4 regions of the Effusibacillus consociatus genome follow, and region 3 is predicted to be linked to each of the others. Evidence: riboswitches for the same ligand, from Rfam matches in the RefSeq annotation. Region 3 holds a riboswitch; each other region holds the start of a gene.
What was found. Region 3 has a riboswitch for cyclic di-GMP ahead of ACFO8Q_RS22575 (EAL domain-containing protein). Riboswitches for the same ligand answer to the same signal wherever they lie in the genome.

Region 1: linked by a shared signal. The riboswitch ahead of ACFO8Q_RS17965 (EAL domain-containing protein) and the one ahead of ACFO8Q_RS22575 (EAL domain-containing protein) in region 3 are both predicted to bind cyclic di-GMP.
Region 2: linked by a shared signal. The riboswitch ahead of ACFO8Q_RS11725 (DUF5317 domain-containing protein) and the one ahead of ACFO8Q_RS22575 (EAL domain-containing protein) in region 3 are both predicted to bind cyclic di-GMP.
Region 4: linked by a shared signal. The riboswitch ahead of ACFO8Q_RS09680 (hypothetical protein) and the one ahead of ACFO8Q_RS22575 (EAL domain-containing protein) in region 3 are both predicted to bind cyclic di-GMP.

What each region holds. Positions count from the first base shown of each region.
Region 1 covers NZ_JBHSHC010000120.1:8,414-16,323, reverse strand. Annotated here, with positions in the region: gene ACFO8Q_RS17990 (glutathionylspermidine synthase family protein) at 1-787, shown strand, start outside; gene ACFO8Q_RS17985 (DUF350 domain-containing protein) at 792-1,229, shown strand; gene ACFO8Q_RS17980 (hypothetical protein) at 1,304-1,576, shown strand; gene ACFO8Q_RS17975 (DUF4097 family beta strand repeat-containing protein) at 1,617-2,885, opposite strand; gene ACFO8Q_RS17970 (fumarate hydratase) at 2,972-4,501, opposite strand; gene ACFO8Q_RS17965 (EAL domain-containing protein) at 4,641-5,405, opposite strand; cyclic di-GMP riboswitch class II at 5,462-5,546, opposite strand; gene ACFO8Q_RS17960 (glycosyltransferase family 4 protein) at 5,905-7,140, shown strand; gene ACFO8Q_RS17955 (glycosyltransferase family 4 protein) at 7,142-7,910, shown strand, end outside.
Region 2 covers NZ_JBHSHC010000096.1:50,701-58,610, reverse strand. Annotated here, with positions in the region: gene ACFO8Q_RS11745 (cupredoxin domain-containing protein) at 1-200, opposite strand, end outside; gene ACFO8Q_RS11740 (PP2C family protein-serine/threonine phosphatase) at 253-1,401, opposite strand; gene ACFO8Q_RS11735 (PAS domain-containing hybrid sensor histidine kinase/response regulator) at 1,398-2,546, opposite strand; gene ACFO8Q_RS11730 (HD domain-containing phosphohydrolase) at 2,554-4,605, opposite strand; gene ACFO8Q_RS11725 (DUF5317 domain-containing protein) at 4,602-5,129, opposite strand; cyclic di-GMP riboswitch class I at 5,299-5,387, opposite strand; gene ACFO8Q_RS11720 (STAS domain-containing protein) at 5,466-5,777, opposite strand; gene ACFO8Q_RS11715 (flagellar assembly protein A) at 5,794-7,791, opposite strand; gene ACFO8Q_RS11710 (PP2C family protein-serine/threonine phosphatase) at 7,788-7,910, opposite strand, start outside.
Region 3 covers NZ_JBHSHC010000154.1:95,866-103,775, forward strand. Annotated here, with positions in the region: gene ACFO8Q_RS22545 (spore germination protein) at 1-806, shown strand, start outside; gene ACFO8Q_RS22550 (Ger(x)C family spore germination protein) at 803-1,987, shown strand; gene ACFO8Q_RS22555 (hypothetical protein) at 1,998-2,246, shown strand; gene ACFO8Q_RS22560 (GerAB/ArcD/ProY family transporter) at 2,247-3,350, shown strand; gene ACFO8Q_RS22565 (GGDEF domain-containing protein) at 3,497-4,291, opposite strand; gene ACFO8Q_RS22570 (hypothetical protein) at 4,288-4,641, opposite strand; gene ACFO8Q_RS22575 (EAL domain-containing protein) at 4,687-5,403, opposite strand; cyclic di-GMP riboswitch class I at 5,483-5,566, opposite strand; gene ACFO8Q_RS22580 (response regulator) at 6,546-7,247, opposite strand; gene ACFO8Q_RS22585 (ATP-binding protein) at 7,234-7,910, opposite strand, start outside.
Region 4 covers NZ_JBHSHC010000080.1:19,970-27,879, forward strand. Annotated here, with positions in the region: gene ACFO8Q_RS09660 (DUF2614 family zinc ribbon-containing protein) at 1-167, opposite strand, end outside; gene ACFO8Q_RS09665 (bifunctional metallophosphatase/5'-nucleotidase) at 259-1,674, opposite strand; gene ACFO8Q_RS09670 (hypothetical protein) at 1,776-1,916, opposite strand; gene ACFO8Q_RS09675 (long-chain-fatty-acid--CoA ligase) at 1,962-3,539, opposite strand; gene ACFO8Q_RS09680 (hypothetical protein) at 3,673-4,545, opposite strand; cyclic di-GMP riboswitch class I at 4,609-4,702, opposite strand; gene ACFO8Q_RS09685 (HD domain-containing protein) at 4,891-5,469, opposite strand; gene ACFO8Q_RS09690 (YktB family protein) at 5,561-6,181, opposite strand; gene ACFO8Q_RS09695 (glycosyltransferase family protein) at 6,216-7,472, opposite strand; gene ACFO8Q_RS09700 (complex I NDUFA9 subunit family protein) at 7,660-7,910, shown strand, end outside.

The DNA.
Region 1 (7,910 bases), on a different contig from region 3:
TTTTCAGACGGAGAAAATTGTTTTCAGTGCATTGGATTGGCATGAAGAAGACGCGGGAACCACCCGCTATCTGGCAGATCAGTCGGGCTTTCACGGACCGTTTATTCCTCTTGGCGATCTTCGGATGTATCAGGATCAATTACATGCTCTTGTACATGGTCAACATTATCCGATTGATGTTCTGTACCGCCTGCACGCACTCGAGAAACTGGCAGAAGAAAAAGACGTCGACGGATATCCTACAGGTGCTCATGTATTAGACCTGATCGCAAGACAAAAATTGGCGATCATTAACCCACCGTCTGCATTTATAGCACAAACCAAAGCTCTGCAAGCGCTGATCTGGAATTTGCACGAAGCGGGTGAGTTTTTCACGGAGCAAGAACATCAAATCATCGATGCTCACATGCTGCCCACTTATCTCGAAAACCGGTTTCTCGGGAATTCGCCTTATGTCAGCAAACCCATTTTTGGACGGGAAGGCGGCGGAGTTACCCTCCACCATCCAACCGGGGAGCCGATTGATCAGGATACGGAATCATTTTATTGGGAGCAGCCGATGATTTATCAGAAGTTTGTTGAGTTGGAAGAAATTGAAGTTGAAACTCTGCGGGGTCCATTTCCTGGCAAATTGCTCTGGGGTTCCTTTCTGATCGGCGGACACCCTTCCGCGATTGTCGCTCGAGCAGGCGGCCCCATCACCGGAAATATGTCCTACTTCTTGCCGGTTGGCATACAAATTTACGATCTGCCCCGCCACGACGGGTCCACTCTGAAAGGAGACTGAACTGATGTCCTCTCAATTGCCGAACATCTTAAATTTCCTGACTTATTTAGGTGTTACCCTGCCCATTTTGGCGTTTGGAATCTTTATATTTATGATCACCACCCCGTACAAAGAATATAAGTTGATTCGCGATGGTGCGGAGACAACCGATCCTCAGAAAATGGCCGCCGCCAAAGCTGCTGCCCACGATCTCGGGGGTAAAATCATCGGATTATCAATCGTTTTGGCCTCCGCAATTTTCCACTCGGTAAACCTGATGGATCTGGTAATCTGGGGAATTATCGGAACGGTATTCCAAGTTCTTGTGTTTTATTTGTTTGAACTTGCAACCCCGTTTCGCGTTGTTTCCGAAATCCCAAAAGGCAACGTGTCCGTTGGAATTTTCGCTTCCAGGCTAAGTATTTCCACAGGACTTTTAATGGCGGCTTTAATCAGTTATTAAGGCTGCCTTTCCACTTCCCTCCTGACATGTAACCTGCTGATGTTGGACAAACTTATGTTGAGGGAGGTGTTTTTATGTGGGAGATGGTCTCGAATCTGATCCCGGCAGCGAACCGAATGCTGCCTGGTCGTCGGAACCGCGGTCTGAATACAGCCACCGCCATGTTGATCGGTGCCGGAATCGGCATTGCAACCTGGGAGATGATGAGGCGAACTAACCCTGTGGGAAACATGATGAACCGGAAGATGAATAACATGGTGGACGACACCATGGATATGAACGTTCCAGGCATCGACAACAGCACGATGGCCAAGATGGCAGATGAAGTGATGGATGCCATCAAATAAAGCACGGGGTACGCCCCGTGCTTTTTTTAGTAGTGCTTTTTTATAAGTTGGTATTTAAAGTGATAGCTCCGTCTTCGGTACGAACCAGGACAGGATAGGTGCCTTTTCCCATTTTCTCTGTGACTTTTGATCCACTGGTGGAGGGAGAGGTCTTGGTGGGCCCTTTCACAAGTCCCCTGCTGGATTCCCCTACAAAATCAATGTCCGCTTGTTCGGGAACGCGAATGGACACCATCCCGCGGGCCGAATTTAACATCCAGGCGCCTCCAACTTCACTTTCGAGTGTTATACCGCCTGTACCGGATGTTAAGGTTACCGCTTTTTTCAGATGTGTTGCCTGAATGGGACCGTTTTCGATCCGTGCGTCCACATCCCCGGCAACTGAATCAAGTTCAATCCGCCCATTTTTTGAGATAATTCGCAGAGCACCTCCGATATGGGCGGCCCGGATTTGGCCAAACGTATTTTCAAGCACCGCATTTCCCGTGACTCTTGCAACCTCAAGGGTACCGGCTTTGGTCTTGATTTCAAGATCTCCTTCTATATTGCGGACTACGATTTCACCGTTATCATCTGCAATCGTAGTCTTCCCTTTGATCTTATCCACTTCCACTTTGCCCGATTCGGTACTCACTACCAAATCCCCGACATGCTCAAGAACGGAAACATTCCCCGTATGAGACAGGACTTGGAGCGCAAGCTTGGATGGAACCAGAACCTCCAGATCTACCCCTGTAATTTTCGAAGTCACAGCCAGTGAAGGGTCAACTTCTATACGGAAAGTCGATCCTTGAGCTATGCGCGGCGTCCCGTGCTTGGCTTCTTCACTTGCCTGCTGGGAATTGAGATTGCGGACATGCACTTTTGTCTTGATCACAATCTTTGGGTCGTTTGACTTGTTGACCTTAATTGTTCCTGTTCGGCTATAGATCTCGAGGCGCTGGACATCTTTGGCATCAAATGAGGCCTCTGGCAGCTCAATCGTCTTGTCAGACAATGCATCACGAACATTCAGGAGGCTCGATTGCACCATCCCCATACTTTGCTGGGAATACAGTGCGATCGAAAAGATACCAACGAGACACAGAAGTGCTATACTCCGGGCGTCGACTCGAATATCTTCATAGATCTTTTGTTTTTTAACACAATATAGACTCCACAAAAGTTCCGCTCCCAACCCTAAAATCACCACCGGCCAGAAAGGCAGGATCTGGGAAACAATGGCCAGATGTGCAACCTGGTCAATCAACAAGAGTGTTCCCAGAACTATCAGGGTGAGTGCACTTGTGAGAGTACCTACTTTTCGCATTTCTACAACTCCAATGGCACCCACCGAAGTGACGCGAATCCTTCGAAGAATCACCGAGTGCTTCGGCGGGGACCCAATAATAAAAGTTACACAAAAACCGGTTCTTTAAAATCAGACAGCTTTTTCAGAGATTCTTCCTCTACATCAGCATGCAGAGAATTCCCGTGGGAATCCATGGTCACAATCGCAGCGAATCCTTCTACCTGCAAATGCCACATTGCTTCCGGTATACCGAATTCTTCCAAGAAGTGAACACCCTCGACGTCTTTTACACATTTTGCATAATATTGGGCAGCTCCGCCAATCGCATTCAGGTAAACGGCACCATGTTCTTTCAGTCCGGCCAATGTCTTGGCTCCCATACCGCCTTTTCCGATAACAGCCCGGAGTCCAAATTTCTTAATAATATCCGCTTGGTAAGGCTCTTCCCGAATGGATGTCGTAGGCCCTGCTGCTTTAACATGCCATTTTCCATTCTCATCTTTGAGCATAACGGGACCGCAGTGATAGATGATACCGCCGTTTAAATCCACCGGAGAATCATGATCCATCATGTACTTATGGAATGCATCCCGACCAGTGTGCATCGCACCGTTGATAATCACCACATCTCCGACTTTGAGACTGCGAATTTGTTCTTCCGTAATTGGTGCCTGAAGAACCACTTGACGGCTCTCGTTGGAAGCGGCCACTTCTTCCACAACAGTCTCTTCAGCCAGATCCTCCTTATAGATCCAGTTCTCGATTGCCCCTGTAGTTGGGTTAATCACAACCCCTTGACGTCTGAACGCCCAACAGTTATACGCTACAGAAACAAAGAATGAGGCTGGAAGACGGTTCATAACACCTACTTTGCAGCCTAAAAGGGATACGTTTCCGCCAAATCCCATAGTTCCGATGGACAGCTTGTTTGCATTTTCCATCACGTATTCTTCCAGCTTGCGAAGATCCTCGTTAGGGTTTACATCATTCACTTTACGGAATAATTGTTCTTTCGCGAGTGCATATCCGGATGTACGGTCACCGCCAATGCCTACTCCGATAAAACCGGCAGAACAACCCTGTCCTTGAGCCTGATAAACAGCGTGCATAATGCATTTTCGAATACCGTCCAGATCCCGTCCGGCTTTTCCTAAACCTTCGAGTTCACAAGGCAAGGAGTATTGGATGTTTTTGTTCTCACAACCTCCGCCTTTAAGAATCAAACGCACATCAATGTAATCCTTTTCCCATTGTTCAAAATGAATTACAGGCGTACCCGGTCCCAGATTATCGCCAGAATTTTTGCCTGTTAACGAATCCACCGAGTTGGGACGCAGCTTCCCGAGCTTGGTCGCTTCCGCTATCGCTTGAAGAATTGCTTTTTTCATCTCGATTTGATTGGCTCCAACCGGACAGTGAATATGGAATGTCGGCATACCGGTATCCTGACAAATCGGGCCTTCCTCTTCCTCCGCCATTTTGATGTTTTTCGCAATGGTAGAAAGAGCCAGGGCAGACCGAGTCCCCATTTCCTCCCGCACGCGAGCAGCAGCAATCATTTGTCTGACATCGGTCGGCAAGTTCGTAGAAGTATCAATAATGAGCTTAAGCATGCTTTCTTTAAACTGTTCCATGTTCGACCCCACTCCCTGTTTATTTACCTAGCTTCTATTATAAAGATTCGCTAGAGTTGCATCAAAATTTATTCACCTCTACCAGTATAAAAGAAAAAGGACACCCGGGGTATCCTTTTTCAAAAGTTAGCAATCACTTCTAAACGATTTTGTGCCCGAATCCTCTTTTCCAGTCTTCAACAGGAACTTTATCAATGGCGCAAGGACGGGAAAAATAATAACCCTGCCCATATTCAATTCCCATCTCACGCAGTTTTTTCAAATCCTCCGGGGTTTCGATTCCTTCTGCAATCACCTGCATATTCAAATCATCACCGATTTTCTTAAAGTTTTCAATCATAATGATCTTTGTTCCGGTTTTGTGAAGATTGACTACAATTTCCATGCAAATCTTTACAAAATGAGGCTTCATGATCATCAATTCCACCATATTCGAATTGCCTTTTCCCAAATCATCCATGGCAATCGCAAAACCTTCCTTATCTGCAAACGAACGCCACGCAAAACCTGAAGGCATATGCTCGGTAACTTCCAAGACTACTTGGGCTTCTCCTATGGAATCCAATAATTTGACTGCCTGCTCCAGCGTTTCGATAGAGACATCCGCTTCCATATTGAAGAAGATCCCTTTTGGGATAAACGGCTTCAAAATCTCGACGCTTTGAATAAGCTTCTTGCAGGATAACAAGGTGAGTTGTTGCAGTACCCCGTACTGGCGGGCCAACCGAAACATCTCGTCAGGAAAGAGCACGCCTCCGGGAGCACGGCTTAATATTTCAACGGCCTCCACTTTGCCTGTGTGAAGATTTACGATAGGCTGAACAGCTAATTCAAGTGTTTCATTATACAACATAGCAAATAATAATGTCGGTTTTAAATCCTTCGGTATGGATTCCTGCTGCATGCCGCACCTCGCCTGCCGCTGCTTATTCAAAATCAAAAAGCCAATTCACAGAATTCCTATGAACTGGCCGGTTGCACTAGTTGCTCCAGATCACCCAAGTGCCCAAATACAAGTGATCATTCTTCGCTTGCCATATGATTGTATATACAGCCAGTTTATAGGATCAATTCGATTATTTCAAGATAATATGGTCATTCGATTGCAATTCAGGTATTGCTCCCCCTTACTCATTAGTTCGCTTATTGCTGATGATATTCCTGTCGGATTTCGACGAATTGTGCAAAACTCCTTGCGAGGTCACACAAAAAACCTCCGTGAATAATTTAAAGTAAGGTCCGGCCGTTAGCCAGAATTCTAATGAGAGTACCAAAGGATACGAGCGTTTAATCGCCTATGGAGTTAGTAGCCTAGTCCCCTTAAAACCCCGTTGAATATAATAAATCAAAAAATTTGCTGCTGTATGAAAGTCCATTTTGGCCAACGGGAAGGGGTGTAAAAGTTGAAAATTTTAATAGCCAGCTCTTTTCTCCTCCCCTCTGTCGGAGGGCTTTGGAACTATGTTGAACAGTTAACACGGGGGCTTAGACGTTCGGGGCACGAAGCAGATATTTTGGCGCGTGATCCACACTCTGAAAATTACTACATTCTAAATCAAGGGGATATCCTTGAAGCAACAATAGTAAGAGGTGTGGTTAGGCCGAAGATAACCAGCTTTTTTTTACGGCAGATATCTGACATGGATCCGTGGATCAACGAAAGAGAGATCGAACGTTACAGTTTGGAACTGGCTTCAAGTTATTTTAATTTGCGCAAATATGACTTAATTCATACACAAGATATAATCGCCACGACAGCTCTATCCCGAGTAAAACCGGGGAACACACCGCTAATCGCCACTATACATGGATGTCTGCTGGATGAATACATGGATAAACACATGATACGGGGCAAAAATACGTTGTCCTACCATTACGGTATTGCTCAAGAATATTACGGTATCACATCCAGTAATATTACCATTGTGCCTTCAGTTTGGTTCAAAAATTATTTAAAAAGAAAGTTCGGTATTCCCGATCATCATTTGACAGTAGTCTATAATGGCATGGATACGGAATTGTTTCGAAACAGAATGAAAAATACGGAGAGCATGTTGAATCCCCCGGACAAATATATCATTGCTTGCACTGCCAGACTGTCCCCCGAAAAGGGTCATATTTACTTGTTGGAGGCACTTGGGAAACTTAAAAAAGAAAGAAATGATTGGGTGTGCTGGTTAATAGGTGACGGACCGTTACGGACCGAGTTGGAGGAATTAAGCCGACATCTAAAGATTTCTGACAATGTAATCTTTCTTGGAAATCGGGACGATGTTCCCTCTTTATTGAATGAGGCCGATATTTTCGTTCTGTCAAGTCTGCAGGAAAGTTTAAGTTATGCGGTTATTGAGGCTCAAATTGCCGGTAAACCCATTCTTGCAACGGAAGCCGGAGGAATAACCGAAGTGGTTGCCCATGGCAAAACGGGTTTGCTCTCTCCTGTTGGACAAAGCGAACCCTTATACCGAAATCTGATTAAGGTACTTGATGATGAACTGCTGCGTAAGACTCTTGCAAAAAATGCAAAACTGTTTGGAGAGAAACAATGGTCTTTAACAAAAATGATTGAAAACACATTGAATATCTACAACAAATTTTACAAACTATCGTCAGCTCCTCTGCAAAAGGAGGAAGCTTGACATGAAAATATTGTTGGCGACCTATTGGACTCTTCCTCATACAGGTGGCTTATCCGGATACGTATATCAGCTTAAGGAAGAATTGGAACGTTTGGGGCATGAAGTGGACGTATTCGGGCATCATCCAAGTTATCTGCACTATCACATGCCAAATCTGAATCGATTTATCGAAAAACAACAAATTTGGGATGTAGTCTCTGAAAAAATGGGCAATTTTCACAATCAGTATTATCCGGAACTTGATCCCTGGATTAAGCAAATGGAAATGGAACGCTACAGCTTTGAACTTGCTGCCGCTTTTTGCAAGCTGCACAATTATGATCTCATTCATACCCAGGATATTGTTGCCACATTAGCTCTGTCACGTGTCAAACCAAAACATATTCCTCTGGTTGCTACTATTCATGGGTGTTTTACAAAAGAATTTCTCTTATACGGAATGATCAAACAAGTAGGCGATATAACTTGGCAGTACAGTATTTTGCAGGAATATTTGGGCACAAGGTCGAGTCGCATTGCCATCGTACCTTCAAACTGGCTTAAAAATCAGTTGGTTTCAGACTGCGGCCTATCGTCTGACCACCTGATTGTGATTCCATATGGCATCAACATACACTCTTTTAAAAAAAAGATGGAGAAATCTGCAGACATACAGACAGGTTCAAAAAAGAAAATCATTGCTTGTGTTGCCCGACTTTCCCCTGTCAAAGGACACACAGATCTGTTGAATGCCCTGGCAAGATTGAAGGTTGAGGAAAATGAATGGGTTT
Region 2 (7,910 bases), on a different contig from region 3:
TTCTTGCCGGTGTTTCTGATTTCCAACCGAAAGGGTTTTCCTTGACGAACTTGAATGATGTTCGGGTTCAATTCTTTGTCCGTAATTCGGATGCGGTAGATTGTGACTTCTTTTTCCTGTTCGATTTGGTTCGCTTGTACGATACCTGCCGTACTCATGCACATTAGCAGTACCATCCATGTAGAAATCCATTTTTTCACGGAATATCACCCTAGTCATACAATGACCGGGGAGCGAAGAATTATACAAGAATCAGTCATGAATCGTAATTGAAATCAAACAGATATCATCTATCAGGTCTTCTCTTTGTTCCCGATCGGCTATAACACGTTCAATTAACGATTGATTCTCCATGTGTTGATTGTGACGCAAGAAATCCTTTAAATTCTGAATACTTGCCAAAATTGATTTCCCGGGCACTTCGATCAGCCCATCTGTGTATAGAATTATTTTTAACGGCTTTGAATAAGAGAGTGTACGTTTCTCTACGGGCATCTCCGCCCGAAATCCGATCGGAACGCTGCTCCGATCCAGGCTGAGAACAGTCTGGTCCTGTTGAAGGATCAACCCCGGCGGGTGGCCGGCATTCACATATTCAATCTCTCGCTTTTGAGTGTCAATCATCACATAAATCGCGGTAAAATATTGAAATGACAACTTTTTATCTTTCCCGAACAAATTATGGATATGACGATTCAATTCCCGCACTACCCGGACCGGATCAACCAGTCTGGTAATCAACCCTCGTAATAATGAACGCACGGACATGCTGATAAGCGAAGCGGAAACGCCATGTCCCACTACATCAAGTAACAGAATACCGTAACGGTGTTGATCAATGTCACACCAATAGTACATATCACCGGAAAGTTCCTGTGAGGGAACATACGCTGCAGCGATTTCGATCCGAGGATTGCTTATTGGACGACTAAGCACACTTTGTTGGACCCTTTTTGCCAGGCACAGATCTTTCAGCAGCTTTTGCTCACGAATTTTTCGCCGATCCAGTTCATGTTTCAGCGCTAATGCCGAACGCACCCGAGCCAGAAGCTCAAGCTTCTTAAAAGGTTTCGTGATATAATCCATCGCCCCCGCAGCAAAAGCCGCCTCCAAGTCCGTTGTCTCGGTCAAAGCCGTTACCATAATAATAGGAATATCCCGGAGTCGTTGATTTGCTTTAATTTGTCGGCACGCTTCAATACCGTCTATTTCGGGCATCATAATATCCATTAAAATCAGATCAATTTCCGGAGAAACATTTGACGGATTATCCATTCCAAGTTGGTTAAAAGCTTCATTTGCCGAATCCACAGCAATTAACTCTGTGTATCCTGCTTTTTCCAAGATAGCTTGCAGTACGAGCTGATTTACTTCCGAGTCATCAACGATAAGTATTCTCATCGTTTGCCCCCCTGTATTATGTACGGATCATCCATTGATGGACTCCCGAATTTTATCGTGAAGTAAAAGGTACTGCCAATTCCTTGTGTACTTTCTACCCACATCCGCCCCCCCATTAAGTTTACAAGTCGACTGGAAATGGCTAGCCCAAGCCCAGTTCCTCCATACTTGCGTCTGATGGAAGAATCAACTTGTGTAAAGCTGTCAAAAATAGTATTCAGCTTTTCCTCAGAGATACCGATACCCGTATCTGATATTGAAAACAAGAGCCCCTCGTCATCTTTGGCGTCCGGATTATTCTTTATACGCAGCACAACTTCGCCTCTTTCGGTGAACTTGATCGCATTTTCCAGGATATTCAAGAGAATTTGGGTTAAGCGCCCTGGATCACCCATTATACCGGAAGGCACGTCCGGCATAATTTCGACAGTCAGTGTCAACCCCTTCTCCCCCGCACGTACAGCTGCTGCTGCAATCGCTTTTTCCACCAGTTCCCGAATATCAAAATGAACCTGATCCAGTGAAAGGGTCCCGCTCTCGACTTTGGAAAAATCCAGAATATCATTCACGAGAATCAAGAGCGTATTTCCCGCTGTTTCCAACACATTCACATATTTCTGCTGCTCCAAAGTAAGCGGAGTCTCCTTGAGCACCTCGGCTATCCCGATAATGGCGGTCAGTGGAGTCCGAATCTCATGACTGACCATGGTCAGGAATTGAGATTTGACACGTGAGGCCTCAAGCGCAGTATGAAGCGCCATAGACAATTCCTTTTCCACCCGCTTACGCTCTGTAATATCATGCAAATTCAAGACAATACCCGAGATACTCGGCTGATCTAACAGATTCTGGCCGATGACCTCAAAGTATCGCCTGGAACCGTCACAGTGTCGCAACCAACATTCTGTTACAATGCTAGTATTTGAACTGCTGAGAGCTTCATTGACAATTTCTCGAAATACGGTATGTTTGTGCGGATAATAGAATTCAGCCAGTTTAAAGACATTTTGGTTAATCAGATCTTCCGGCTTATAACCCAAAATTCTCTCAATCGAGGGGCCTACATACCGAATTGTACCATCGGCGTCCAGCACTAGAATGATATCCCATGAATTTTGAATAAGTGATCGAAAGTGTTCTGTCATAGTCATATCAGGAAATTAGATCCTTCTTGATCTCGGAAGATTCATGAGAAAACTCCATGAGTATGCTGGTCCCTCTTGTTGATGTGTACACTGTGACCTTGTGCGCGGACTTGCTCATAACCGAAAATCCCTTTCCCAACGAACGTTTACTGCTGTACCCGGAGACCAAAAGTGTCTTGGGAATTTCGTGCAAAAGGATCCCGGAGCCCTTGTCCGAAATCAATACCTGAAAAGTACTTTCTTTCGAATAAAGAGAGATCTCCCCATCTGTAGCGTGTTTGATCAAATTCGTAGCCCCTTCGCTTACAGCCAGCATAATTTTCATATGAAATTGAGGCTTCAAAAAATCCGGGATGTACTTCGATACAAAATTCCTGCTTATCGGAACGTCCGCGGCACTGTTCACCTGCATCGAATCTATATACTCGCCCAAATGTCCCTTCAACTCTGCTTCACTCGTACATAGGACGATCTTTTCGTCAGACAACGTTCGGATCACATCTTGATAAGATTCCAAGACTTTTCTGGTTGTTTTCATTCGATATTCGAGCATGGGGGTTAAATCATGCACAAAAATAAGAACTTCAGTGTTCGAAGGATAAAAGTGAATTTCCATTGTCTTTTCATTATAGGCAATTGTCTCATGAAATGTCTGTTTCGTCTCTCTTGAAAGTTTAGCCAATCTCGAAACCTCATCTATGGGCAGAGCATTGTCATGGTTGGCCAGTTGATTGTCGGAGGTATATTGCAGAAAAAATGATCTCCCAATATGACTTTTCTCCTCATTCCGGGAATCTTCATTAGTTTCAATCGATTCGTCCATTTGTGAGTGACTTTCATACGACAGATTTTCACGAATATAAGAAATGGTGGATATATCAATCTTTGCCGTCAGCAGCGGATCCAAAACCGTTCCGCTCATCTCTTGGAGCAATTGATAAACGGTAGTATCGTCCCTGTGTCGGGTCATAATATGGTCAAGTTGATTGCATAAAGAAAGTATTCGTGACTCGAATGGAATGTCGTTTTCTTTCAGTCCACTTGGAAACCCTTTCCCATCCCACTGTTCGTGGTGGTAAAGAATCCAATCAGCAAACTTGTCATTTGGGAAGGTGGACCGTACAATCTCTGCCCCTTTTTCGCAATGACTCTGATACTCTTTTTCCTCAGAGAGAGTCAGAGCTCCCCTTTTCCGAAAAACGTGTGATGGCAAGAGGGATTTACCGATATCATGGATTATTGCCATTTGAATGAGGTTATGTTTCTTGTTTTTGGGATACCCCAAATCCTCAATAAGCATGTCGCAAATTAAGCCAACTCTTGCCCCATGGCCCGCCAGGGACGGAGTTATTCGATTTTCCAGCAGGCGTATGAATTCATTTGAAGTGTGTTGCCGTATCGTAATTTGATTAATGAATTGGGTAGAAAAGAAAATAATTATTAAAAGGAAAAACGCAGTATATAGCAGTTCTACTACCAGCTGAGTTAGATCAGGGACAAACAGAAAGCGTGGTATAACGATCACACATACAAAAACCGGTACAATCAGCTCCCGTAATTTGTCCGTAAAGTGATGAAAGATAGGTGTACCCATCAAAGATTTTCCAATTCCGGCTAATAAAAGCGTGTTTAGCACGTCGAACGTACTGGCTGTAAGCCACACGGAAACAAAGATACTTAAATCATCAGTCAACTGAATAACGACTGATGATATGGATGCACAGATAAAATACATTCCGATTGTCACAAAATAACGAAACCAATTGATCTTTCGAACGGAGCGGTATCTTTTCAAAAACGCGAAAAATATGCTTATGGTTATTGAAATAATTGAAGCGGTTAAACCAATGTGATACAGAAGTAACAGACTTCCGATCGTACCCGCTGCGTATTCATCGCCACTTGGAAGTTTAATCGGAAAAAGATCTAATACAACTATCAAACCGGTAATAAGTAAAAGCACCGGCCAGTGGTCAGTTTGGTGAATATAAATCGCATGGAACAGAGCATAGATACCTATCAAAAAAAGAGAACCAGTATACCAATTCAGATCTCTCATGAGGTATAACTCCTCTTCTGCGAATTCCTTACAAGGAAGACAAAAATTCCTATCGCCACTAAAACATCACCCGGGCTCCAAACATAATTTGTGCCAACAGGTGTTAAAAATGGTATCCAGTCTCCTAACCACCAAAAAGCCGTATCTTCCATGAGGTAATGACGTGAATCAGCATCAAACCCCGCGTTGTCCAAACCTGATATTTTCATTGCAGCAGCCGATACAGGCATTAGTCCTCCGTGCAGAAGGAGTGCAAGAAAATTAAGTGATGCTCCCCCAAGTATCCACTTTATCCCGGACAGATGGCGATTCCAGAACAAACACACAAGTATTCCCAAAAAGGTAATGTTTAGAATGATCGGGTATTGTTGATTCGTTTTTGCTGCAATAATAGCCAGAAGTATTTGTACGCCTAAAATTCCGATCATTACATAACGAGCTTTTAATTCTATATGAAGAATTGTCATTGGATTTCGCTTTGATAGAAAAGCCGCAACAATTCCGGCAAGGACGACATATGTCATCTTTAACACTCCCCCTCACATAAGACAGAAAGAACTGGGGGTAATCCACCCAGTTCTCCCCGCGAGGAAAATTAGAACCAAGGCTTGCCGATAATTGTCGCAAGCGCCATCGCAGACAGTGCTGCGAGGGTTACGATAGAAGAAATCTTCTTCATCGTGATATCCTCCTTTCGGTAACTGGCTGGCATAGTAGGATCACCTACCTTAGCCCCTGTAGTTTTGCGTCCTTCGGTTTCCCGAAGTTTGCCTTTTTCGCCTTGCTCTAATTCATTTCTACATTTAATTTGTAATTCCTTCTTATAAAGTAAAATTTTTCACGGAAAATATTAATATTCTCTATTGTTCCCCATGCGCCATCAAGTCCTCTAACCCTATAATCGAAAAGATCTCACGAATGTCATCTTGGACGTTTACAATTTCATAGATCAATTCATGTTCATCCAGCATTCGAATCAGATTCAATATGGAACCGATACCGGTTGAATCAATAAAATTGACTTGATTGAAATCAATATGAACGGTAGTAACGGATGACAAATCAATTTCAGCAATCATCCTCTCGAAAATATCCACCCCGCTAACGTCCAACGCGCCCTGCAGATCGATTTGCAGATTTTTGTTTTCAATCGCCGTTTTTGCTTGAAACATTGTTTTCCCCCCTAGCCTATCTAAGAACCAGGCTGCCCTGGTCATTTATTCTCATAAATACAGATGATTCCTCATGTATAAACTTTTTGGTCAGCTGAGCGATCCGGATCATCGTATCAGGCCATACCTGGTCAGCCTGAACATACCCGTCAGAATTTGTAACCCAAACAACTGCGGAACTTCCACTGATCGATCCAATCTCTTTTACTTTTACGAAATGCCCAGCTTCAACTTGCCCTCCACGCAGTTGCTCCTTTACCCGAACTGTCCCCTTTGCCTGAATATTCGACCCATAACAAAATCGCTCCACTTCCACATCCCAAGCAGAAATCACTTTACTGTTTGTCAGACTTTGTACGTTGATGTTCATCTTTTTATTCGAGTCAAACTCAGCGGCGAAAATTATAGATTCCATTCGGGCAACAAGCGATTCCATCTGTCCCAAGTCGGAAACCAGGGGATGAAAATAGAGAAAAGCTTTTTCCAAAAAATCGACAATCAGTTGCATCTCAGAATCAAAGATTTCCTTGTCGTTTTTGGCAAACCCGCTTATTTTACGAATATGCGAAGGCAATTCTTTGAACTTGACTTCAGTGAGAAGTTTGATTAAGGGCTGCAATCCCATCTTGGCAATATCCTGGCGGGAAAACGATTTGTTTGATTCAAGTTGCCGAATCGCATTGATTAACTGAATGATTAACTCATATGTTGATTTAAAATGCGGGAGCATGTTATCCCACACAAGATTGGAGTACCCGCAAATAATTGTCGATCCTGTCACTGCTCCATTGATAACCGAATCACCGCCGGTACGAACGGTTGCATTCGAGACTCTCCCCAGTATATGCAAATTTCCCCCAGCCTCTACAATCATGCCGTCCTCCACATTCCCCAGGATGAACACATCGCCGTGAAACCGAATATTGCCTGTTCGAATATTGACGTTATCATTGTGTACATATTGTGGAATAATGCTGAAACCAAGCGTATTGTTGGGGTGTTGTGTAATTTTAATCCTGCCTGCTTCAGTCGCGACTAATTTACGATTCTCACCATGCAAAATGGTACCGGTACCGGTCAAAACCGTAAGTTCCTTAACTTCCGGGGCAGGTACTTCATGGCCAAATACATTCCATCCGTTCACGCCGGGTTTTGCAGCTACAGGATAGCCGATGACTTCACCCGCTTGTACTGACGGCAAGCTGAATCGTTCCTTCCAGTCTACTGTATCAGTGATGATAAATTGTTCCTTCTCTTCCCGCCTTTTTTGGGAAACGAGTTCAAACACGCCATCACGTCCCGGAATCGGATCATACCCTTTTGCTATCACACATTTAATGGGTTCTCGAGATCTGCATGCACGCTTTATCTCGTCATGTTCGATCCCCATCTTCACACCGATTTTCTCCAGTTCCTGATAAACCATTTCTTCTGTAATGCTTGTTTTAACAGTTCTTGTTTCCATCACTTCCAGAGTCAGTTCTCTGCTTGGCGGCATATCTTTCAGAGATCTGGTGATTGAATATCCGGGTACAATCTCAAGAAGTACTTGCATTTGGTCTTCGGAGACCGTTAGAGAAATCTTTGTTTCTCTCAAGTGATTATGCAGTTCCAAGTCAATCACATCTTCTTCAGCCACGATCGTAGTACCTGTAACAGCTTGACCATTAACAGTTAATGTGAGTCCGTCACACGGAGTAAGCATAGCATACTGATAGCTCCCGTTTTTACAGAAAATTTTCCCGTCTTTCACCCAGACTGTCCCATATTCGGACTGGATTTTTGCCTTTGACGGAGCTGACAGTATGTCGACCGTTGTTGGCGATTCCTCTTCTTTTCGGACGGATTTCCTTACAAAAACTTGAATAATGGCAGGACGTTTACGAAACAGCCCGCGATAACCTTCATCGATTACTTCAAACTGAATCTTTTGGGGAGAGATCTTCAGATGCTCGGATGCTTTCGAAACCGCCTCTTCGATCGTCTTGGCACGAATTGTGATTACATCACTCATCCAGACCCGGCTCCTTCCTCACAACGTAGCGCAACAAGTGCGACATCATCCCGCCTGTAGTCCTCCGCATAACGCTTTACATCGTCCGAAATGTATTGGATCAAGTCGGACAGGTCTTC
Region 3 (7,910 bases):
AAAGGCCGGACGTGGCGAGCGCTTACTTGCTCGAAGGACACGTCGTCGTTTTGATCGACGGTACGCCCAGCGTGCTGATTGCGCCGATCACCTTTTACTCCTTGCTGCAGTCGCCGGAAGATTATTACGAGCGGTATGTTGTAGGTACGGCAATACGCTGGCTGCGCTATTTGTTCTTTTTGATCTCTTTGCTGGGGCCGTCCTTTTACGTTGCGGTTATTACTTACCATCAGGAAATGATACCGCACTCCCTGTTGATTACGATGGCGAGATCCCGGGAACAAATCCCGTTTCCCGCCATTATCGAGGCACTGCTGATGGAATCGATGTTTGAAGCGCTGCGCGAAGCCGGAGCGCGGTTGCCGAAGCAAATCGGCACCGCCGTCAGCATTGTCGGAGCGCTGGTCATCGGTCAGGCGGCCATTGCTGCCGGCATCGTCTCTGCGCCGATGGTAATGGTTGTGGCCATTACGGGCGTCGCGTCGTTTATGGCCCCCCGTTTTACCGTCGGCATTGCCATCAGGCTGCTGCGGTTCCCCATGATGGTGCTTGCCGGCTTTCTTGGGCTACTGGGATTGATTATGGGGGGCATCCTCATTCTGAATCACCTGTTCAAACTGCGCTCGTTCGGCGCTCCATATATGGCCCCCCTGGCCCCGATGCAGTGGCGCAGCCTGAACGATGTGCTCTGGCGCGCTCCGCGCTGGCTCATGACCAAACGTCCCCACATGACGGGGGCGTGGAATCCCAGAAGGCAGCCCCACGGTCAACGCCCGGGCCCGCATAAAGGGGAGACAGGAGATTGACGAAATCAGGTGCAAAGAGGACGTTAATGGGGGGGCTGATTGCCTCGGCGGTGTTGCTGTCCGGATGTTGGGACCGAACCGAAATAAACGATTTGGCGATTCTTACCGCCGGCGGGATGGACTTGACGGAAGATCGAAAACTGGAACTCTCCGTTAAGCAATATGTGGTATCGCCCTCTTCCTCCGATCAATCGGGAAGCATCTCTTCGGACACCGGCGGAGGTTCCGGCAAGTCGTTCGTTCGTTCCTCACGCGGTTTATCAATGGCTGATGCGGAATCCCATTTGCAGCAGGTATTAAGCCGCAAAGTGTTTTGGGGCCAGGACGAAGTGTTCGTATTCGGTCAGCGGCTGGCGAAAGACGGACTTGCCGAACCGATGGAATTTTTGACGAGACATCCGATTCCGAGGGAGCGGGCCAATGTTTTCGTCAGTCAGAATCCCGCCAAAGAGGTGCTGGAACTTGATCCGCCGATTGAACGCTCGGTTTCGCAAGCTTTACGTAAAATGGCCGAAAATGAAACCGGGCTGAATATTACGATGAAAGAACTGGCGGAGATGATGGCGGGAAGAGCCAGAGCGGCTGTCATTCCCTGGGTAGAAATCAAGCCTGGCGATGGTAAACAGACTGCGTTCGCTTACATTAACGGCACGGCGGTCCTGAAAAACGGCAAGATGATCGGGCGCATGAACGATGCCGAGACGCGGGGAATCATGTGGTTGAGAAACGAAGTGAAAAAAGCGACAGTGACTGTTTTCCCAACCGAAAGCAAGGGACTTGTGTCGCTTCAATTGCTAAAAAGCCGTACGGAGTTGATCCCGCACATTAAAGGAAGTAAATGGAGCCTCACGGTTCGGATCGAGACCCAGGATGACATCGTTGAAAATACGTCGGAGCTGGATCTTTCGGTACCGGACCATATCTGGGAGTTGGAGCGCGAACTGGAAGACGATATCATACGCCGCGTTCAAATGGCGCTGGAACGGGCGCAAAAAGAAATGAAAGCGGATATTTTCAATTTCGCGGACGCCTTTTATCGGAAGTATCCGAGGGAGTGGAATCGAAACAAGGATCGCTGGGACAATCTATATTCCAAACTGGAAGTCAATGTACAGGCAAAGGTCAAAGTTGTCCGTCCCGGCTTGACCAACAAAAGCATATTCAAGCCGGAACAGAGGTGATGATTGGATCATGATATGGGGGGGATTGCTGGGCGTTGCCGCGGTGTTGGCTTTGATGGTCCTGCATGATTGGCGTAATCTTTCGCCATGTACGAAGCGGGAGAAGACGGCTTATGGCGCCTTAATCGGATTGGGCGCGATATTGGCGATCTTGCTTGTTCTCGATCCCCAAATGCCGGGTCCTACGCAGTGGATGGATGTTATTTACAAACCTCTGGTAAACTTGCTGGAGAAGCTCACCGTGCAAAGGAGCGGGTGAATGGTGATTGAAAAAGGGAAAATATCCGCTCCGCAAATCGGGAAAATGATCTATTTGGCGGTAACTCCGACGGCAATTTTAAGCACGCCGGCGATTACGTATCAATTCGCCAAGCAGGATTTGTGGATATCTCCGATGTGGGCATTCAGTGGGGTTATTGCGATCTGGATTGCGCTGAGCATTCACCGATTGTTTCCGGGCGAGAATCTCGTTCAGGCAGGCGAACGCATTTTAGGTCGAAGGTTGGGTAAAGTGTTCGGGCTAGTTATTCTGTTATACTATTTGTATTTGGGCGGCGTCATTGTGCGGGAATACGGCGAATTTGTAGTCGGAGCGTTCCTAGTTCAAACGCCGTTGCTGGTGGTAACCGGAAGCATGGTGCTCGTATGTGCCATTGTTGTTCGTAGCGGCGTGGAAATCATCGCGAGATTTGCCGATGTATTTATCCCTGTTTTTGCGCTGCTCTTTCTGCTTCTAATCATCCCCCTGCTTCCGGATCTTCATATTCTGAAGATGCTGCCGATTATGGGAGAAGGTATCGGGCCTTCCCTCTCCGGTTCGGTTGTTTTGCAAGCATGGTTCAGCGAATTTCTGACCGTGTCGTTTTTAATTCCATTTGCAAACCGTGCGGAAAAAGTGAAAAAAAGCATGGCGATAACTTTGCTGGCCGTCATTGTGACGCTTGTGTCATCCAATCTGGTTACGCTGCTGCTATTGGGGGATCTAACGGGAAATTATATCTATCCTTTCCTGATTGTCGCCAGATACATCAACCTGGCCGATTTCTTTACCCATCTGGAGTCGCTTTTTATGGCTATCTGGGTGTTGGGCGCATTTGTTAAAATATGTGTTTTCTTTTATGTGACGGCCATGGGCGCCGCTCAATGGATGAACCTTCGTGAATACCAGCCGATCGTATTCCCTGTCGGCTTCTTGCTGCTGTTAATGAGCGTATGGGTCGCGCCCAATCTGCAAGAGTTGACGCATGCTTTATCGACTTCGATCATTTTTTCGGCATTGACGGTATTGGTTTGCATTCCCGCGGCGCTATTCGGTGTGGCCTGGATCAGAAGACAATGGGAGAAAAAAAATATGCAGGATTGAATCGCGAAGACAGTCGACACGTTCTGGTAGGATGAACATCCGTTTTAAAAATAATAGCGCCAACCTTCTGTTTATGCTTAGGACGCGTGACAGAATGCTTGACGCTTTTTACCGCTCTCAAGTTTGACGAAAAGTCGAATTCTCCATCATGCAAGAGATTTTTGTTTCAAAGAAGTGGATAGAAGACTCGCTCTGCTGATCAGTTCTCGAAAAGACAGCGAAAAAAAGTCAGGTACGAGAAAGCCGTTGACGACTCCCACCGATGCGGACAATGTAACGTTTTGAATGACGATGGGTTGGGATAGGGAATCTCCTAATTGCAAGGCATCGTTCTCATTACGGCATGTAATCACAATAAACTCATCCCCCGCATACCTGCAGACATAATCCTGTTCGTTTGTTAATGTACGCAAGCGATTGGAGAACTCGACAAGAAAATCGTCCCCTACTGGATGCCCATACAATTTGTTGATTTCACCGAAGTTATTGAGATCAATAAAGAGCAAATGGAAATGTTGGCGACGGTTCAGAAAATGTTCGCCGATTTGTTGAATATAAGGTGCACGGTACATACCCGTTAGCGGATCAACGATTTGGTTCAGTTTGATCTGAAGCGTTTCTCGGGTCACGATCCCGATTGCCTGTTCTTCATGAATGACAAGCAAACGCTCGATTGAATGTTTTTCCATCTTTTCTAATGCATCCCAGGCGAATTGGTCAGGCAAAATACTGATCGGGTTTGGGGTCATCGCGTCGGCCACAATGCGATTGGGGTGGGAAGAACGGAGATCCCGCGACGTAATAATCCCTACAATTGTTCCATGATCCGTGACGAGCAGCGAACCAATTTTAAGTTCATTCATCATGTCGGAAACGTACTGGACGCTTCTTTCCGATGAAACCGTGTAGACCGGGGATGACATGAATTCCGCGACCCTCATTGCAACTCTACCTCCCGCTGAACCGATACCGATATTTTCAATTCGGAACGAAGAACCATGTTGTCGCTGATCAAGCGATCTGCTTCTTCCAGTATGATTTGCATCAGCACATGTTCATCCAGCATTTGGAGAAGGGAGTTTCGAATTAAGACCGCTTCAATTTTGGCGTGCTCCAATTTAACGATTGTAAATTGTTCCGGTGATATCGCCTGTGCCATTCGCTTCACCGCTTCCGGCCCGATAGGCGCTTTTTTCCCGATGATCAATAAATCCTGCATAGGCGGAACTTCAAATTCAGAAATTTTTAATGAGAGCATTGCTTTCCGGAAATAGTTCAGTTTGTCCTGCATCTTGATTACTCCTTCATGTTCGGGTGAGACTTCACATTCAACCGTTTACGTTAACCGATTCGGTTTCCCGAATAAATAGCCTTGTCCCATCTTAATTCCCAAAGATAGCGCGGTCTCGAAATCCTCCTCTTTTTCGATTCCTTCTAAAATCAGATTGGACTCGTCATTGCAGTACTCGACAAACAGTGCGACAACTTTTTGCTTCTTCTTGGATGTACTCAAGTCAGCTGAAAAGAATCGGTCGATTTTTATGAAATCCGGTGAGATGTCCAGAATATTTCGAAACGAAGTTGTTCCATCTCCTACATCGTCAAGGGCAATCAAGAAATTCAGTTCACGCAGCAAACGGATGGCATCTTTGAAAGAAGCGCTTTTCCATAATAGGCCCTCATAAATGGACTCATTAATCTCAAACACGATTTGATTTCTATAAGGCTCGAATTGCTTGACAAGGGTGTCGAGTAAGTCGATAAATAAAGGCGAGACCAAGGTTGAAGGGAAAATGTTGATAAACAACGGGCCATGTTCTCGTGAGCCCGGAGAGTTGAAGTAAGCTGAAATGGCCTCTAAAATAGAAAAAGAATCAACTTCGAACAACTTGTTTTGTTCCATGGCGTGCTGAAATAAAAGATCTGGATTCATATTGGATTTACTGCGAATGAGGGCCTCGTAACCCAGTATGCTCTTTCCCGGGAACCCGTAAATGGTCTGAAACACATGATAAAAATCGTTTTGTACAATCAATTGTTCTATATTAGGCATCAAGGCTACTCCCTTTGCTAGAGAATCAAAATAAGAAGCTACCCCGAATTGGAGCAGCTTTGAGCTTGGAAGCAACAAATTCGGCAACCCAGCTACCATAGATAAAATCCTTAGGTCTGAAGTTTTGCGCCCCCATTTTTCAATGAGTTTGCCTTTTCGTTTGTATGATCTTGAAAGGAAGATGATCAGCCTGAGGACCTACAAATAAAACTCCATCCTTCCTAATGAACCTTCGTTATTTGCGCCAAAATCCTTCTTTATACCCAATGATTCGCCAAAAAAACGCCAACTCCTTCCAAACATGTGTTCTTGAAACCCTACGTGTATCTGAGTTTTTGAAAGAAACCAGTGAGCCCTTCTTGTTCACCAGTCAAAATGGAGAAGTGCTTATGCGCTCTAGAGTCACTTGCCATTTAGTTGCCTTGATTTCCATTTCTTCAAATAACTTCCTTCATTGTTAAAAAATAAGTGAGTCCACATGTAACTGATTCGGGAAGCTGTCGAATTATTGATCAAAAGCAGGTAGTGAGTTCATTGGAAACCTTACCTTTACGCAATCCTTGTTCTGCTCGTATCGTGGTTTGTTTACAAGCAGTTTTCTCCGGTGAAAGGACTGAGGAGTCTGAACGTCGGGAGTTCAAAAAGGAATGCAAAGGTCAAAGGCAGATCGACGTCAACGACGAAATCTAACTTCTGTTTCAGCACGAATATAGCGCCAACTTTCTGTTCACGCTTTGGATGCGCGTCCGAAACTATGCGCTTTTTGTACGGGAATTACGCAAAACGTGGCTGATTTGCTGAAAAGTCATACAGCTCGCACATGCTTACGAACAGCTAATTCATGAACAAACGGAAGGCGAAAAGGCGACTATCAAAAGGAACGATTGTAGCACATGTTTTTTGGGGGGCCAAGACAGTAATCGACTACCTGTAATCGACTACCGTCTTTGCTACACGACTTAATGAAGATGAGTAATCACAGATACTGAAAACGATGCGCAGACTACCTACAAAGGCTTATCTGCTCGTCAGCAACTGTCATGATATTCTTTGAAAGCCGTAGGAACAAACACTGTCGTTTTGAAGAGATTTTTCGGACGGCCAAACAAGAAATCGTTACACAGCCGGGGTCAGCGATTCTGTTATTCCCTGGACAGGAAGCGATAGCCAATGCCCGGCTCCGTCACGATTAACTTGGGTTGGGTCGAGTCTTCCTCCAGTTTTTTGCGAAGATGTCCGATATACACCCTCAAGTAATGGCTGTCTGACTCATTGTGGTTGCTGCCCCACACTTGTTGGAGCAGTTGACGCTGCGTGACGACCTTCCCGGCATTCGAGGCGAGAACTTTCAGAAGATCATATTCTGTTGGGGTCAGCTTGATTCGTTCTCCCTTCAGTTCTACGATTCGCTGTGCCAAGTCGATGGTCAGCTCGCCGATCCGGAGGAGGGGCTCGTTCGTCGATTTGGCCATGTGCCGCAGCGCGACACGTATTCGGGCGACCAGTTCTCCCATTCCGAACGGCTTGGTCACATAATCATCGGCGCCGCTGTCTAATGCGGCGATCTTGTCTTCCTCCCGATCTTTTACCGTTAGCACAATGACCGGCGCATTCGACCATTCCCGGATGCGGCCAAGCACATCCATGCCGGACATGTCAGGCAATCCGAGATCCAGTACGATCAAGTCCGGAATGATTCTAGAAGCCTGCCCGAGGCCTTCCTCACCTGTTGAAGCTTCGTAGATGGCATACTGATGGGCTTGCAGGGTTACCTTCAGAAGCTTGCGTATTTGGGGTTCATCATCGACGATTAAAATGCGAGCCCCGTGTTCATTCATGGCCATGATTCTTGATGCCCCTTTCTTCAGATGCAGCATGCAAGTCGTCTTGCTTGTTTAAGGGAAGCGTGATCGTCACAATGGTCCCTCGCGGCTCATTCGGCTTTGCCGATATCGTTCCTTGATGAAGCTCGACGATTCCTTTGCAAATAGCAAGTCCCAATCCTGTACCTGTTATTTGTTTCGCCGCGGCTGAACGGTAAAACTTTTCGAATATCCGATCGTATTCGTCCTCATTCAGTCCAATCCCCTGATCGGAGACAGAGATGACAACATCTTCTTCCCCGGTTTGTACAGCTAGGACAATTTCACTGTAATCCGGACTGTATTTGATCGCATTGCTGACGACATTGACCAACATTTGCTCCAGCAGCACTTCATCGCCCAGCACCATAATGGGACCGTCATCCGGCAGCTCGGCTCGCAGTTTGCGATGTTGTTGATAGTCTTTGACTTGAGAGAACGTGACACCGATCAAGTCCTCCACATCACACCAGTATTTCCTAAGGCGCAGCATCCCGCTCTCAAGCTGCACCATGCTGAGCAGATTTGTCACCAGCCGATTCATACGAAGAGCGCCGTCCCGAATCGTGACAAGAAGCTCCATTCGATCCCCTGTAGAAAAAAGATGTTCGCCCTCGATCAGACCAGTTGCCGAGCCAATGATGG
Region 4 (7,910 bases), on a different contig from region 3:
GAAATCGCACCCATTCGAAAATAAATCCCGATACTGACCGTAATCATTACGAGCCCTACAACAAAGAAATAAGGCAGCAGCGATTTTACGAATACCCCCAGGTACATCAGAAGAAAAGCGCCAAATATTAATCCAATCGCGAGATTACGCAGACGAACAAGTTTCATGAAAGTCACCCTCTATTAGTTTTACTACGTTTCCCATCGTACTGGATTCCACAGATTTTGTCCACACGAGACAGGCAAAAGGGTAGGATTCTTAGCTCCGTACCCAACGCCTTGCCTTTGCTCGCCGTAGATTCGTTGGTTCTCTTAATGCCCTTTCAATGACCTCCCGAAGGAATAAATGCTCAATTCGAATCTTCGTTCCCCGGGCCACTTCTTCATAAACACCGGAAAATACCAGATAATCACCGGTAACCACACGGTAGACCCTGTTTGGATCCAGCAATTCTCCACCCACAACAATTTCCAAAACTCGGCCATCCGCATTATGCGTAACTTGCATTCCGGATAGCGCAAGAGACCCGATCTCTTTCCCGCGAAACCCGAATCCCATCCCTCGCCGATGTGTATGGGCGGGATCAAGCGCTTTCTCCAGAACCTCCCGGATCTGCCATCCATACAGTTCAATCAGTACAGGGTTAATCGGTGAAGGACAGCAAGCCAGAAGTATTCGCCTGGTTAGGGGTCCGGCCGCTATTCCGCTTAAGAATACCCCGGTATTCAACAACGCAATTTCAGCTCCCAACATCTCTCGCATTTCATCCGCAACCAGATTGCCCAGTTCCGATTCTTCATGAATATGATGTTGTAACTCCTCCGGCACCTCCAGAAGAATCTTGTCCAACACCTGATCCGCTTGCAACCGGTACATGTCCAGAATTCTTCGAAGATCCGAATCGGAATCGATCGACTCATCCCGGGGGATCACACAACCGGATACACTCCGTACACGTCGGTCCGTCTCGTCAAAGTCAATGACCAGATGTCCAAAATAATTGGCAAATTTCCCTGCTTGGGCAATCCATACATCTCCCAATCTCTCGGGTTTTTCCAGGACATGATGGGTATGGGAGCCCAGTATCACATTGACTCCACTGATCTGTTGGGCAAGATTTCGATCGACCGACAAACCCAGATGCGATAAAAAGATGATAACCTCGGCTCCCTGGCTTCGGAGTTTTTCCACCAATACCGGAATCCTCTCAACCGGATCCAGGGCGTGTATCCCTTCCAAGTTGTAGTATTCATTATAAGGAGCGGTTAATCCGAATACCCCAACCTTGACTCCGCCCCGTTCGATCATCAGGGTATCTTGAAAAAAAGGCAGCCTGCCCCCCGTTTCCAAATCTCGCAAATTGGCTGTCACAACCGGAGCGCCTGACTTTGCACAAAGCTCCGCCCAATGTTTCCTGGGAATGATCAATCCCTCATTGTTTCCGAACACCCATGCATCATACTTCATGGCATTCAGCAGTGCAGCGTTAACGATCCCCATTGTCCCGTCCGTTTCAGGACTCATTCGATCCGCATGATCCCCGATATCAAACAAAAGAACGGTTTCATCTGACGCGACCAAACAATTGTGCAATCTTCGAATCTGAGTAGCCAGCCGCAAATATTGCTCCAAGTGACTGTGTACGTCGTTTGTGTGCAGTACATGTAGGTTCATACTCCGCCTTCTCCCCGAACAACTTTGTACCCCTATTATATCAAGAAGTAGGAAAACCTCGATAAAATATCGAGGTTTTCCTAGTGAGGCAACAGATCTTTTTATTCTCGGCTTGGGTCCACTTCGTCAAAGCTCATTTTCGTGACCTTTGTGGAATTTCCCTCCGCAATTTCCTGTGGTGTCGCCTTTTTCTCCAAATTGTTCGAGCCTGGGGCAATCGTAGGTTTCTTTTTCTTTGCCATGAAGCTCCCTCCTTCACCCCATATCCTCCCCGCAACCAAGCCGTTTTAATTCACGGCTTCTTTCCGAGCTTCATCCCTGAGAGTGCGGCGAAGGATTTTCCCGACAGCCGTCTTGGGCAGCTCGCTTCGGAATTCTATCAGGCGCGGCACTTTATAGGCGGCCAATTTTTCACGGCAGAAAGAGATGATTTCTTCCTCCGATAGAGTCGCCCCCTGCTTCACTACGATGAAGGCTTTGACCGTTTCCCCGCGGTAGGAGTCCGGTACTCCGACCACAACAGCCTCCTGAACTGCCGGATGTTGGTACAGCACTTCTTCCACATCACGCGGGTAGACGTTATATCCGCTCGCAAGAATCATGTCTTTCTTCCGGTCAATGATGTAGAAATATCCTTCTTCGTCCATCCGGCCGATATCCCCGGTATAGAGCCAGCCGTCACGGATCGTTTCCGCAGTCTCCTCAGGCATATTCCAATACCCCGCCATCACTTGCGGACCGCGAATAACAAGTTCTCCCACTTCATTTGGGGGAAGTTCTGTGGTTCCGTCGCCCAAATCCACAATCTTTGCTTTCGTAAAAAGAATCGGAGTTCCGATCGATCCTGGCTTCCGTTTTTCAATCGGATTGAAATGGGTAACGGGCGATGCTTCGGACAATCCGTATCCTTCCATGATCGTTCCCTGTGTCTTTTCCTCAAATTCACGCATCGCTTCAACCGGCATTGGAGCAGAACCGCTCAAACAAAGACGGATCGCAGAAATTCCATACTCCTGTGCCTTCGGATGTGAATTGAGAGCGATATACATCGTAGGGACACCCGGGAAAATGGTTGGTTTCGTCTCTTTTATCGTTTGCAGCACTTCTTCCAGATCAAAGCGGGGAAGCAGGATTAATTGTGAACCCGAGTAAATTGCCGCATTCATCGCAACTGTCATCGCGTATACATGGAACAGTGGAATCACCGTTAGCATCCGTTCGGGTTCTCCGTTATTCCCCGTCAGCATAAAACTTTGATAAGCATTTACCACCAGGTTCCGGTGGGTGAGCATGGCTCCTTTCGAACGTCCGGTAGTACCTCCCGTATATTGTAGAACTGCCAGATCTTCGGGAGACAGGGTGACTTGCGGAGCGGGTGAAGAGGCTCCTGCCAGGAACGCTTCAAAACCGACTGAACCGTCTTCATAGGTGTTGTTTGCAGGCGGAAGTTCAACAACTACCTTTTTCACCAGATTGGCCGAACTTGGAGCGCCGGCAATTCGCGGCAGTAAAGGACCGTAAGCGACCATCGCCTTGGCACCGGAATCACTCAGATAATGCTCAATCTCCCGTTCAACCGACATCGGGTTGACTTGGACCACGATCCCACCCGCCATTAAAACTCCATAATAAGCGATTACGTATTGGGGACAATTTGGCAGCATAATCGCCACCCGGTCTCCTTTTTGAATTCCGGCTTCAGAAAGACCTGCGGCAAACCGGCTCGCGTACCCGAATAAAGTCTGGTAGTTGAGTTCCTGACCGTAAAAACAAACTGCATTACGTTCAGGAAAGCGCTTACATGTTTGCTCAAAAACTTCTGTCATTGTCAGATTCATAATGTCCAGTTCTTCTTGTATTTCCATCGTGATCCCCCACTTCACATACTCTTGTGAAAAATCGCTTAATTCTATAAATTGTATTTCTTTATCAAGCGGGAAGATTCCTTCTTTTCAACTTGAAACTTTTTGTAAAAAAATCGGGTCACCAGAACCCGACTTATCCTTCTGTTCCCATTAGGCGATAAATTCTCTGTCGGCAGCCTTCCACTTCCACCGTTCGTCCCATCTTGAGAAACAAATGAGCCAGCACATCCAAAACTTCTATTTCCAAAGCTTGCAGCTGCCTTTGATGACAGATCATCAACGCTTGTTTCGAACGGTAAACCGCTCCGTGCAAATCGTCATGTCCAATTAATACGAGAGACAATTCAAGCAGCGTTTTCACCTGCTTAGCTGCCGCCCCCTGCTCACGATAGATTTCACTTGCCATCACCAGGGCAGCCACTGATTCTTCAGTTCGCCCCTGCTTATACAGGATTCTCGCATAAACCTGCCAAATCTGGGCTATTCCGATCGGATCATCTGAGAGTGTAGACTCGGCCAGTGCGAGCACACACCGGTCGGCCGCTTGTTCATATTGAGTAAGTTCGAGCGAGCAGATCGCAATCAACAAATCTGCAAACGCGATTTTCTGTTCGACTCCGCAGCGACTGTATTCACTACGGGCAATCATGGCCATGTTCCGGGCCTGCAGTAAACTTCCAATCCGGTAATATGCCATAGACAAGAGTAAAAATAACGTGCTTCTCGCATCCCCTTTTAAATCACTTGCTTCCAGCAATTCCTGCTCAAGTTCTGCCAAAGCTTGTTTGTACGGGTAAGCGCGAACCGAAGAGGCATTCAGTCCGCCTGCCCGCTTCTCGGCCAATTCCAGAACTTGCTGTTTCATGGATTCAAACAGAACCAGAAGCTCAAGAATGGACTCTTGCTCCCGCTTTAAGCAATCGAGCACCTCCGCAAACAACGAATCGAACGACGTTTGAGCGTCATACCCGACCGAAACTGAGTGCACAGGGATCTGAAAACTCATTTGACACACCCCATTTTTTGTTAAAAATCTGCCTCCAGGGCAGACACGAAGGTGTGCTACCACTGTGGCGGCTCGGCTGCCATAAGAAGCGAAATTCCCTTCCCTTAGGCCCGCAGCTTTGCGTCATCGCCTTTCGACGATTTTGCCCTTTTCATCAGCGTTAGAGTCAAAAGTGTTAGTGTCAAACCCTCTCTTCAAAAATGATTACTTAACGATCACAAGTTTACATTTAATTGTTACTACAGCCGCAAACTAAATTCCTCTAACAAAATTAAAAATGCGTCAAAAGTCCCGGTGCCTTGAGGGAGTTCGACGCATTTCGACAACAATGAATCCAAATACCTGTTATGCTTCTTGTGCCATCCCACGCAATCCTAATTCATCCGCCCTTCCTTGCAGGGCCCGAATCACAAACTGGATATGCTCGTCCAGGTCAACTCCGAGTTCTTCGGCTCCCTTGAACACATCATCCCGCGAGACCCCTTTTGCGAAAGCTTTATCTTTCAACTTCTTCTTTACCGCTTTCACATCCACATCCAAGACGCTTTTGCTTGGCCGCACCAATGCAACAGCTGTCACGAAACCGGACAACTCATCGACTGCAAACAAAGTCTTGTCCATAAGTGATTCTCTTGCAACACCGCTGTACTCAGCATGGGACAGAACCGCGTGAACTACGTCTTCCGGATACCCCAGTGTCCGAAGTATTTCACAGCCCTTAAACGGATGCTCTTCGGGAGTCGGGTATTTCTCATAATCAAAATCATGCAGGAGTCCAACGATTCCCCACTTCTCCACATCTTCCCCGTATTTCTCCGCATAGGCCCGCATGGAGGTTTCAACCGCCAGCGCGTGTTTGAGCAAACTTTGACTCTTGGTATACTCATTCAGAAGCTTCCAGGCATCTTCTCTCGTGAATTGCATTTCCCTACCTCCGTAATATCGCCCATTAAAGTGACGGGAAGCTTCGTAGCTTATTCCGAGTACTTTAATGGGGACCCACAAAATAATAGCATCAACGTTGTAATAATGTATAAAGGGGACCTAGTTCAAACATTGTTTTCCGTGCTTTATCCAGAAACGCCTCTCCCGACATCGCAATCGCTTGTGCTTTCGGAATCTCGATTCCTACCAGCAGTTCACCGTTTTTGTTTTGAATCAGTTTTTTGGTAAAGATGTCGATCTTTTCATCCATTTCCGGATGGGGCACCGATTTTGGCTTGATGTGATCGTCATACCAAAGCATATGCTCCGGAATTTCCCGTTTTAACGAAGACCATTCACGGGCCAACTGTTCCCCGAACTCTTTCTTGTTGACACATTCGTAGATAATGGCGAATTGCACAAATGCATGTGTGGCCCACATTCCCACCTGAAAATGGGGCATCATTTTATACCCTCGCGGATTGGTTGCAAAGCTCACCCAAGAATCATTCGGCGGATTTGTTTTCCGTCTGGCGTGCTTTGCAACATGAACATAAAATTCTTCCCCATAGCGGGCGGATAAATCAGGCGCCAAAGCGCTCCCGATCGCTTCAAATTTCGGACGAACCCGCGCTTTCAGCGCTTCCATTCTTGGTTCAAGTCCTTCCACTTCAAATACGGCAAAATCCTCCTCTTTCCATCCGACAAACATCGCTCTCGTCCTTTCCCATTTTCACCAATCGACTTTATGCTTTACTTGTGTTTTCAAACAGTCGGGCCAACTCATCAGCCACCGATTTTGCTGTAAACATGTCTGTATCGTTTGTTTCGGCACGCTGCCGATACTGTTCACATTCCCGAACCATTCGAATCAGCTCGGACGCAATCCGTTCGGAATCCCGCGGATCTACCACGGGAAACCCATAGTTGCGAATCAGGGAACCGGTGGTTCCTTGTTCGGACGTTATTCCCATAATCGGCTTTCGTGCACCGAAATAATCAATTAACTTGGAGGGAAGAAAAATATTCACATCGCTTGCCGCATCGATCAGCAGCAAAATGTCGCTTTTCTTCATCTCCGCCAGACTTTGCAGATAAGGGACTTGTCCCACACGCTCAACTGTCGCACTAAATCTCGGTTCATAGGTTTCAAAGAGCGGTTGGAATCTCCACTCGACATTCCCAACGATCTTGAGATGGATCGAAGACGTCACGTCCGGGGCTTTTTGCTCCACTATCTCCAGTGCCTGAAGGAGCGGTTCGGGGGTGCGCAATCCGTAAAAATCCCCGATATAGGAAATGATGACACGGGAATCCTCCGTCCGCGCGGCCTTTACTTTCTCAGAGCCGTCAGAAGTTCCTGCTGCCAATTGATAAAATCCTTCCACATAATAATGCGGAAGCACTACCGACATGCCTTTCACATCTGTGTCCGGATAATAAGAAGCCACTAAGTCTCGAATCTCCACTGTCGGGAAAATCAGCCGGTCCGCAGTGCGAATCGCTTTGGCTTCATTCTGTTCTTCCACCTTGTGCATCCAGGCGAGCGGATAACGATGGTAAGGATTATGCGCCCACGGATCACTGAACTGGGCCACCCATGGGATATCCAGCTTCCGTTTAAATGCATGCGCCACCAGATGGCTGATCCCCGGCATCGAGCGGGAATAGATCAGCTTATAAGGCCATTTCAGCTTATGGCGCAAGAGGACCTGCTGCATCCACTTTTCATTCACATCCTGAAAAATGGAGGTACTCTTCTGGTACAAACGACGAACCAGTTTGTTATGCGGTTTTGGGTTGTTGTAGCGGTATATCTCGATATTCTCCGAGGACATCAATCCGGCCAGCGTTTCATCCTTGCGAAAATCGACATCGTCTCCGACCGCCACCAGCTCAATTTGATAGTGACGGGCCAATTCGGGGAGAATTTTTCCCACTAAAATAGATTCCGCAGACAGAATGGGCGGTGCGAAATACGAAACCATCAAAATACGTTCCATTCGTAACCTCCTCACTCAACCTTCTCCAATTCGAAGCGATCCAATCAGAACCGATCACTCCCGCTCCTAAGATTCCCAACGTTTTTCCGCCTGCTTCCTTTCGCGATTCCTCGATCGCAGGAAATACCTTTCGAAAAACGGTATAATGAAAATGATTCCATTTAGAAAAAACTGGAGGTCACTCACCATGCGAATATTCCTTACCGGCGGTACCGGATATGTGGGAAGCGCGATCCTGCAAGCCTGTCTTGAACAGGGTCATGAGTTGGTGTGCCTGGTCCGCCCAGGTTCTGCAACAAAGCTTGACCTTTCTCCCCATTCTGCCAAACTCATAACCGTCGTACAAGGTGATGTGCTGGATCCATCCAGTCTGGAGAAAGGAATGACTGGATGTGATGCCGTGATTCATCTGGTCGGAATCATTCGGGAATTTCCGAA